DNA from 4 places in the Herbaspirillum sp. WKF16 genome. Region 1 is predicted to be linked to each of the others. Evidence: predicted binding sites of a transcription regulator. Region 1 holds the regulator's gene; each other region holds the start of a gene.
The links. Region 1 encodes sigma-54, which starts transcription at its own class of promoters, with help from an activator protein. Its sites were predicted from a motif close to TGGCANGNAANCTGCTTT; they were not measured.
Positions count from the first base shown of each region.

Region 1 (2,201 bases):
CAGATTCATACAACACTCCTATCGTGAAGTCACTGGAGGTTCGTGCACCTCATCCGATACACCGGATAGCACAGCGTTTGTGTCTAAGGGCATGGACTGATGCCTGAACACAGCGACGGCTGCAAAGTACTACAGAAAAACTGAGAAAGCTCAGAGGGATTTGCGGAGATTTACCGGCGGAATTTTCAGCACTTCGCGGTATTTTGCGACGGTACGTCGCGCGACCACCATGCCTTGTTCTGCCAGCATATCCGCAATCTTGCTATCGGATAATGGGGTCTGGGGGTTTTCTGCTCCTATCAACTGTTTGATCAGCGCCCGGATCGCAGTGGAGGATGCTTCGCCTCCGGTTTCCGTCGCGACGTGGCTGCCGAAGAAGTATTTCAACTCGAACATGCCATGTGGCGTCAGCATGTATTTCTGAGTTGTCACGCGAGAGATTGTGCTCTCGTGTAGACCCAGTGTATCAGCAATTTCACGCAGCACAAGGGGCCGCATGGCGACAGCGCCATGCGAAAAGAAGTTTCTTTGACGTTCGACAATTGCCTGTGCGACTCGCAAAATCGTATCGAAGCGCTGCCGCATGTTTTTGATCAGCCACTTGGCTTCCTGCAGCTGTGACGTGAGGGAAACTTCGCCTTTGGACTGCTTCAGCGCGCTGGCGTACATCGCATTGACGCGCAGCTTGGGCATCACGTCATGGTTCAGCAGCACCTGCCAGCCGTTCTTTGTTTGCCTGACAATCACGTCCGGCACCACGTAGTCGGAGGCGTCGCGCGCGAATTCCGCGCCCGGGTGCGGGCGGCATTGGCGGATCACGGCCTGCGCCTCGCGCAGGTCTTCGTCGTCGCAGTCGAGCGCCTTCTTGATCTTGTTGAAGTCGCGCTGGGCGAACAGCGGCAGGTAATCCTCGACGATCTTCAGCGCCAGCCGGCGTGTCACGAAGGCCACCTTGGGCATGCGCCGGATCTGCAGCGCCAGGCATTCGCTGGGGCTGCGCGCGCCGACGCCGGCCGGGTCCAGGCTCTGCAGCAGCTTGAGCGAGATCGAGAGCTCATCGAGGTCGACGCCCAGTTCTTCGGGCAGGCGCGAGAGGATGTCTTCCAGCGGCTCTTCCAGGTAACCGCTGTCGTCGAGCGCGTCGGTCAGCAGTTCCAGCAGCGCGCGGTCGCGCAGCGTGCGCGCGGTGAGGCGGATCTGCTCCAGCAGGTGTTCGCGCAGGGTGATCTCGTGCGCTTCGAGCTGCGGCCGGGCGTCTTCGTCGTCGGAAGACTTGCCGTTGCGCGCGACGTCGTCGAAGCTCCAGTCGGACTCGCCGCTGACGCTGTTGTCGGGCGTGTTGTCCTGGTGCTCGAAGTTGGCCTCGCCGTCGCCGCCGGGCGCAGCCGGTTCGGCCGCGGCCTCGCCGGCGGTCTCGGCGACGCCGGAGGAGGGCGTCGCCGAGATCGCGCCGTCGGCCAAGAGGCGCACCGAGTTGTCGAGCGCATCGTCGAGGCGCTCGAGCAGCGGATTGTCGGAGAGGATCTGTTCCAGTTCCTGGTGCAGTTCCAGCGTCGACAGTTGCAGCAGCCTGATCGACTGCTGCAATTGCGGCGTCAATGCCAGGTGCTGCGAGGTGCGTAACTGGAGCGACTGTTTCATCTGGCGTTCAGGAAGCCGCGTGGCCGGCTGTGGTTGCGTTCTTGCGTGTGGGGTGGTGCAGTGTCGCGGTCTGGCGCCGCGCTCACATGCGGAAGTGTTCGCCCAGGTAGACGCGTCGCACCGATTCGTTGGCGATGATGTCGTCCGGGCTGCCGCTGGCCAGCACCGTTCCCTGGTTGATGATGTAGGCGCGGTCGCAGATGCCCAGCGTCTCGCGCACGTTGTGGTCGGTGATCAGCACGCCGATGCCGCGCTCCTTCAGGAAGCGCACGATGCGCTGGATCTCGATCACGGCGATCGGGTCGATACCGGCGAAGGGCTCGTCCAGCAGCACGAAGCGCGGGTCGGTGGCCAGCGCGCGGGCGATCTCGACGCGGCGGCGTTCGCCGCCCGACAGCGACAGCGCCTGGCTGTCGCGCAGCTTCTCGATCTGCAGCTCGTGCAACAGGTTGTTCAGGCGGCCCTCGATCTCGTCGCGCGACAATGGCTTGCCGTTTTCGCGGCGCAGTTCCAGCACCGCGCGGATGTTGTCTTCCACCGAGAGCTTGCGGAACACCGAG
Region 1 covers NZ_CP118632.1:4,118,699-4,120,899, reverse strand. The annotation lists gene hpf (ribosome hibernation-promoting factor, HPF/YfiA family) at 1-9, opposite strand, end outside; gene Herbaro_RS18585 (RNA polymerase factor sigma-54) at 151-1,641, opposite strand; gene lptB (LPS export ABC transporter ATP-binding protein) at 1,724-2,201, opposite strand, start outside.

Region 2 (2,201 bases), 1.6 Mb from region 1:
CCCGCCGTGTCGGCAGGGAACAGGGATGTCATGGGGGAGGCGCGGCGATCATCCAGCACGAGGTGCAGCAGCTCGGGGCGCGCGTAGTGGCCGACCGAATCCATCATGCGCTTGCGCTTGGTGACCAGTTCCATATCGAGATCGGCCACCAGGATGCCTTCGCCGCTGCGCAGCGGCTCGCCCAGCAGCTTGCCCTCCGGCGAGACGATGGCGGTGCAGCAGCCGCCGCGCAGCGCCTTTTGCGCGGCCGGATCGGGTTCGATCGCGGCGATCTGGGCATCGCTCAGCCAGCCGGTGGCGTTGACCACGAAGCAGCCCGACTCCAGCGCGTGGTGGCGTATCGTCACCTCCATCTGGTCGGCGAATATCTGGCCGACCATGGAGCCGGGGAATTGCGCGCAGTGGATTTCCTCGTGCTGCGCCATCAGGCTGTAACGCGCCAGCGGGTTGTAGTGCTCCCAACATGCCAGCGCGCCCAGGCGACCGACGGCGGTGTCGGTTACCTTGAGGCCGCTGCCGTCGCCCTGGCCCCAGATCATGCGCTCGTGATAAGTCGGCGTGATCTTGCGTCGCTTGAGCACCAGTTCGCCGTCGGCATCGAACACCAGCTGGGTGTTGTACAGCGTGCCGTGGTCGCGCTCGTTCACCCCCAGCACGACCACCGTCCCATGCTGGCGCGCCGCAGCGGAGACGGCCTGCGTTACCGGGCCGGGCACCTGCACCGCGCGTTCATAGAGCAGCAGGTGTTCCGGCCCGGAAGCGTAGGGCGGCCTCACAAAGGAGAAGTACGGGTAGTACGGCACGAAGGTCTCCGGGAACACCACCAGCTGCGCGCCCTGGGCGGCGGCATCGGCGATGGCCCGGCACACCTTGGCTACGGTGCCGTCTGCGCTGTCGAGGTCGGGCGCGATCTGCACCGCCGCCGCCCGTACCGTTCTCTTGTCGTTCGCCATGGTCGCCGCCGCTTCGCTTAGAGCGTCCAGGTGTCGAGGATGAAGGCGTTGTCGCGGCGATGCAGCAGCACCAGGTCCAGCACGTCGAGCGGGTTGATCGGACGGATGCCGGGGATCAGCGACGGCTCGCCGTGGCCGTACAGCGCCTGCAACGCGAAGCGGCAGGCGTAGACCTTGCCGCCTTCTTCCATGAACTTGACGATCTGCTTGTTGAAGTTCTGGTGACCCGGGAACGCCTCGTCGCCCAGGGTCGGGAAGCCGCGTTGCACGCCCAGCGTCACGCCAGGGCCATACAGCAGGATCGAGGTTTCGAAGCCCTTGCGCTTGAGGCGAGTGGCCTGCAGCAGGTTGACGAAGCCGATCGAACCTTCGAAGGCCACGGTGTGGAAGGTCACCAGCGCTTTCTCGCCCGGCTCGGCCTTGACGTCTTCAAATACCTTCTCTTCGTAATCCACCAGGAAGTCGCCGGGGGCATGGGCTGCTTTGGTCACTGCGGGCATGGTGTTACTCCTCTCGGTTGGTAGTGATGTCTGCTGCTTGCCGTGGCGGCAAGAGGCCGCGGCTGCGTTGCTGCGACGCCGGCATTGAATGCATCGGGCGTGCCAAGCAAACGGCAGGAACGGGCAAATTGACTGCAAAAAAATCCTGTCAATTCCGTTGGCCAGGACGCCCATGCCGATGGCTTGCGGCTTCGCCGGAGGGCCGGCGGCAAGCGCCTTTCAGCGGTTTTTCGGGGATCCATTCAATCGCTCCATACAATCGCCGGAAGTCGCGCGCACCCTGATGTGGCGGCGTGTTTTCGGATGGTGCGGACAAGTGCCTGTCGCTGGTGTAAACCGGTGCGCGAGAGTGCTTGCCGGGGCGCGATTGCATGGAACGCGAATTGCATTCAATCGTGGATATGAATGCAGTCAATGCTGTGGATTCTCATGAAGGAATCGCCATGCCCAAGAGCGCCAATATGTGGATGCCCAAATTGAAGAAGGGCGGCGGCCCGGCCTACCTCGCCATCGCCAACGCGATTGCCGAGGACGTGGCTACCGGCCAGCTGCAAGCGGAGCAGCGGCTGCCGCCGCAGCGCAGGCTGGCCGAGGCGCTGGGCCTGGACTTCACCACCGTCGCTCGCGCCTATGCGGAAGCTCACCGTCGCGGCCTGGTCGATTCGGTGGTGGGACGCGGCACCTTCGTATGCGGCAAGCGGCGCCCGCGCATTCCACGGGTGACTGAAGGGCGGCCCAACGTCGATAT
Region 2 covers NZ_CP118632.1:2,568,485-2,570,685, reverse strand. The annotation lists gene Herbaro_RS11745 (Nit6803 family nitrilase) at 1-953, opposite strand, end outside; gene Herbaro_RS11740 (MSMEG_0572/Sll0783 family nitrogen starvation response protein) at 971-1,453, opposite strand; gene Herbaro_RS11735 (aminotransferase-like domain-containing protein) at 1,897-2,201, shown strand, end outside.
Region 2: a site for sigma-54 is predicted at 1,541-1,558, ahead of Herbaro_RS11740 (MSMEG_0572/Sll0783 family nitrogen starvation response protein). Genes of this name have one in related genera too.

Region 3 (2,201 bases), 1.5 Mb from region 1:
AAGAAATCAGCAGGGTCTCAAATCCTTTTGCAGACTTTGCGCTTTCATGCAGACTTTATTTTCCGAATACAGACTTTATTGTTAATTATCATCAGTCACCAACTGGTCTCCCGCTCCGCGGTCGACGAGATCTTGTGGATGGCGAGGTCGGCGCCTTCGAATTCCTGTTCCGGATCGAGGCGGATGCCGACCGCTTTCTTCAGCGCGCCGTAGACGATCCAGCCGCCGGCCGCGGCGATGGCGATGCCCATGGCGCTGCCGATCAGCTGCGACATGAGCGATACGCCGCCGCGCCCGCCCAGCGCCTGCAGGCCGAAGATGCCGGCGGCCAGTCCGCCCCACAGGCCGCACAGGCCGTGCAGCGGCCACACGCCGAGCACATCGTCGATCTTCCACTTGTTCTGGGTGCGGGTGAACATCCACACGAAGATGATGCCGGCGATGACGCCGGTGGCCAGCGCGCCCAGCGGGTGCATCAGGTCGGAGCCGGCGCACACCGCCACCAGGCCGGCCAGCGGGCCGTTGTAGGCGAAGCCGGGGTCGTTCCTGCCCATCAGCAGCGCCGCCAGCGTGCCCCCTGCCATGGCCATGAGCGAGTTCATGGCGACCAGGCCGTTCATCTTGTCCAGCGTCTGTGCGCTCATCACGTTGAAGCCGAACCAGCCCACCGTCAGGATCCATGCGCCCAGCGCCAGGAAGGGAATGTTCGACGGCGGGTGCGCGGCGACCGCGCCTTCCTTGCTGTAGCGGCCGCGGCGTGCGCCCAGCAGCAGCACCGCCGGCAGCGCGATCCAGCCGCCTACCGCGTGGACCACGATGGAGCCGGCGAAGTCATGGAACTCGGCGCCGAAGGTGGCGGCCAGCCAGGCCTGCACGCCGAAGTGCTGGTTCCAGGCGATGCCTTCGAAGAAGGGGTAGACCAGCCCCACCAGCACGGCGGTTGCCGCCAGCTGCGGGTTGAACTTGGAGCGCTCGGCGATGCCGCCCGAGATGATCGCCGGGATGGCGGCGGCGAAGGTCAACAGGAAGAAGAACTTCACCAGCTCGAAGCCGCTTCTCTGGGCCAGCGTCTCGGCGCCGGCGAAGAAGGACACGCCGTAGGCGACGTAGTAGCCGATGAAGAAGTAGACGATGGTCGAGACCGCGAAGTCGGCCAGGATTTTGACCAGGGCATTGACCTGGTTTTTCTTGCGCACGGTGCCCAGCTCAAGGAATGCGAAGCCGGCGTGCATGGCCAAAATCATGATGGCGCCCAGCAGGATGAACAGCGCGTCTGCGCCGTTTTTGTGATCTTCCACCTGAAAATCTCCCAAAAATTGTGCAACTCAAGAATCGAAAGCCCGGATTAAAGCAAGTTTCGTTCCATTTTGGTGAAAATTGTGCAGGTGTTTGATTTTAAAACCTTATTGCTGGAAGTTTCTTGCCGGGAAGATCGTGATTTGCACGAACTTCGTGCGAAACGGCCGGCTCGCCGGAGGGCGGGAGACTTTTTGGTGCGTCGATGGGATGGCCTGGAAATCTCCACAATCCATGAAAATCGTGGCAAGCACGGCCGGTTTCATCGAACGGTCACACCCGATTGCTAGATTGCAACGTCCTCATCCAGCCCACGGGAGTTGCCATGCCAGACCACAAGGATCCAGCTGATCGCGGCCGCCGCCGCTTCCTGCGCGACAGCGCCGTCGCCACCGCCGGGGCCGGCGCGTTGATTGCCGGCATGTCGCCGGCACAAGGGCAGTCCGCCGCCATCGTTACGTCGCAGCGATTGCGTCCGCAACTGCCGGCCGGCGTGATGAGCGGCGACGTTACCGGCGACTCGGCCATCGTCTGGAGCCGCGCCGACCGCAACGCGCGCATGCTGATCGAATATGCCGCCGATGAGAGTTTCGCCGACACCATCCGTCTCCAGGGACCGCTGGCGCTGGCGCGCAACGACTACACCGCGCGCATGGACCTGCGCGGCCTGCCCGCCGGCCGGCGCGTGTACTACCGCGTACGCTTCCAGGACCTGACGCATGAGTCGGCGCTGAGCGAGCCGGTGTCGGGCAGCCTGATGGTGCCGGCCGGCGCCCAGGAGGGCGCCGTCAGGGATGTCAGCTTTGCCTACTCCGGCGACGAGGCCGGCCAGGGTTGGGGCATCAACGAGGCCTGGGGCGGCTACCGCATCTATGAAAGCATGCGCCGTTTCCGTCCCGACTTCT
Region 3 covers NZ_CP118632.1:667,018-669,218, forward strand. The annotation lists gene Herbaro_RS02950 (ammonium transporter) at 96-1,298, opposite strand; gene Herbaro_RS02955 (alkaline phosphatase D family protein) at 1,622-2,201, shown strand, end outside.
Region 3: a site for sigma-54 is predicted at 1,348-1,365, ahead of Herbaro_RS02950 (ammonium transporter). Genes of this name have one in related genera too.

Region 4 (2,201 bases), 1.8 Mb from region 1:
CCCCTGTCGACTATAATTCCTTCTTGACGATTTTCTAGCGAATTGCGATTTACCATGGGCAACATCACCATCAAGACCGCCGAAGACATCGAAGGCATGCGCGTGGCCGGCCGCCTGGCCGCCGAGGTGCTGGACTACATCACCCCCTTCGTCAAACCCGGCGTCACCACCGGCGAGATCGATCGCCTGTGCCACGAGTACATGACCAATGTGCAAGGCACTATCCCGGCCCCGCTGAACTACTGCCCGCCCGGCTACACGCCCTACCCCAAGGCCATCTGCACCTCGTTGAACGACGTGATCTGCCACGGCATCCCGGGCGACAAGGTGATGAAGAACGGCGACGCCCTCAATATCGACGTCACCATCATCAAGGACGGCTACCACGGCGACACCAGCCGCATGTTCTTCCTGGGCGAACCGTCGATCCTGGCGCGTCGCCTGGCCGAGATCACCTACGAATGCATGTGGCTGGGCATCTCCAAGATCAAGCCCGGCGCCCACCTGGGCGACATCGGCCACGTCATCCAGCAGCACGCCGAGAAGGCCGGCTACAGCGTGGTGCGCGAATTCTGCGGCCACGGCATCGGCCGGGTCTTCCACGAGGAACCGCAGGTGCTGCACTACGGCCGCCCCGGCACGCTGGAAAAGCTGGAGGCCGGCATGATCTTCACGGTGGAGCCGATGATCAACGCCGGCCGCCGCGAAATCCGCGAAATGGGCGACGGCTGGACCATCAAGACCAAGGATCGCAGCCTGTCGGCGCAGTGGGAACACACGGTGCTGGTCACCGAGACCGGCTTTGAAGTGCTCACCGTGTCGCCGGGCATGCCGGCGCCCCCGGCCTTCATCCAGAACCAGGTGGCCGCCGCGGCCTGATCTTTTACCGGCCACGACTGCGGCGGAAATCGCGATGCACGCCCTGCGGGCCGTCGCCATTTCCGCCGCGGCGCTTCATGGGCAGGACACGGCGCCTGCCATCCGCGCCCGGCCCGGCATGAAACCTGCTAATGGCAACACGCCGCACGGGGACGCGGCAAACTGACCGACCGGCGGGCCTCCCAGCCGCCACACACGAAATCCAAGCCGATGCCGACACTCGCCGTCACGCTCAAGAAACAGCTCAAGGCCTCGCGCCAGCAGGCCATTGACGTCTTCCAGACCGACCACAAACCCGAACAGCTGCTGACCCAGCTGCGCCGCAACGTCGACGGCGCCCTCACCCAAGCCTGGGAGCAGCTGGGCATGCCGGCCGACGCCGCCCTGGTGGCGGTGGGCGGCTATGGCCGCGGTGAACTGTTCCCGCATTCGGACGTGGACGTGCTGATCCTGCTGCCGCAGGCGCCGGACGGCGCCGAGAAGGAGAAGCTGGAGTCGCTGGTCCAGCTGTTCTGGGACATCGGCCTGGAGATCGGCCACAGCATCCGCACCGTCGACGAGTGCATGGACGAGTCGGCCGCCGACATCACGGTCCAGACCAGCCTGCTGGAAGCGCGCCTGGTCACCGGCAGCCGCGCCCTGTTCAAGCAACTGCAGGATCGTTACCAGGCCGCGCTCGACCCCCTGAGTTTTTTCCAGGCCAAGACGCTGGAGATGCGCCAGCGCCACATCAAGTACGAAGACACGCCCTACAGCCTTGAACCCAATTGCAAGGAGAGCCCCGGCGGCCTGCGCGACCTGCAGGTGATCCTGTGGGTGGCCAAGGCGGCCGGCCTGGGCGACTCCTGGAGCAAGCTGGCCGAACACGGCATGCTGACCGCGACCGAGGCGCGCCAGCTGCGCCAGAAGGAGCGCGCCTTCAAGGACATCCGCATCCGCCTGCACATCTGCACCGACCGCCGCGAAGACCGCCTGGTGTTCGACATCCAGACGCCCATCGCCGAGACCTTCGGCTTCAAGACCACCGACACCCGGCGCGCCAGCGAGTACCTGATGCAGCGCTATTACTGGGCCGCCAAGGCGGTGGTGCAGCTCAACACCATCCTGCTGCAGAACATCGAGGCGCACCTGTTCCCGCACCAGACGGTGCCCAAGCCGATCAACGAGCGCTTCAACGACGTCAACGGCTTCGTCGACATCGCCCACGATGATGTCTTCGAGCAGACGCCGTCGGCGATGCTGGAAGTGTTCCTGGTGCTGTCCGAACATGCTGAATTGAAGGACATGTCGGCGCGCACCATGCGCGCGTTGTGGCATGCCCG
Region 4 covers NZ_CP118632.1:2,282,874-2,285,074, reverse strand. The annotation lists gene map (type I methionyl aminopeptidase) at 55-879, shown strand; gene Herbaro_RS10425 ([protein-PII] uridylyltransferase) at 1,090-2,201, shown strand, end outside.
Region 4: a site for sigma-54 is predicted at 994-1,011, ahead of Herbaro_RS10425 ([protein-PII] uridylyltransferase). Genes of this name have one in related genera too.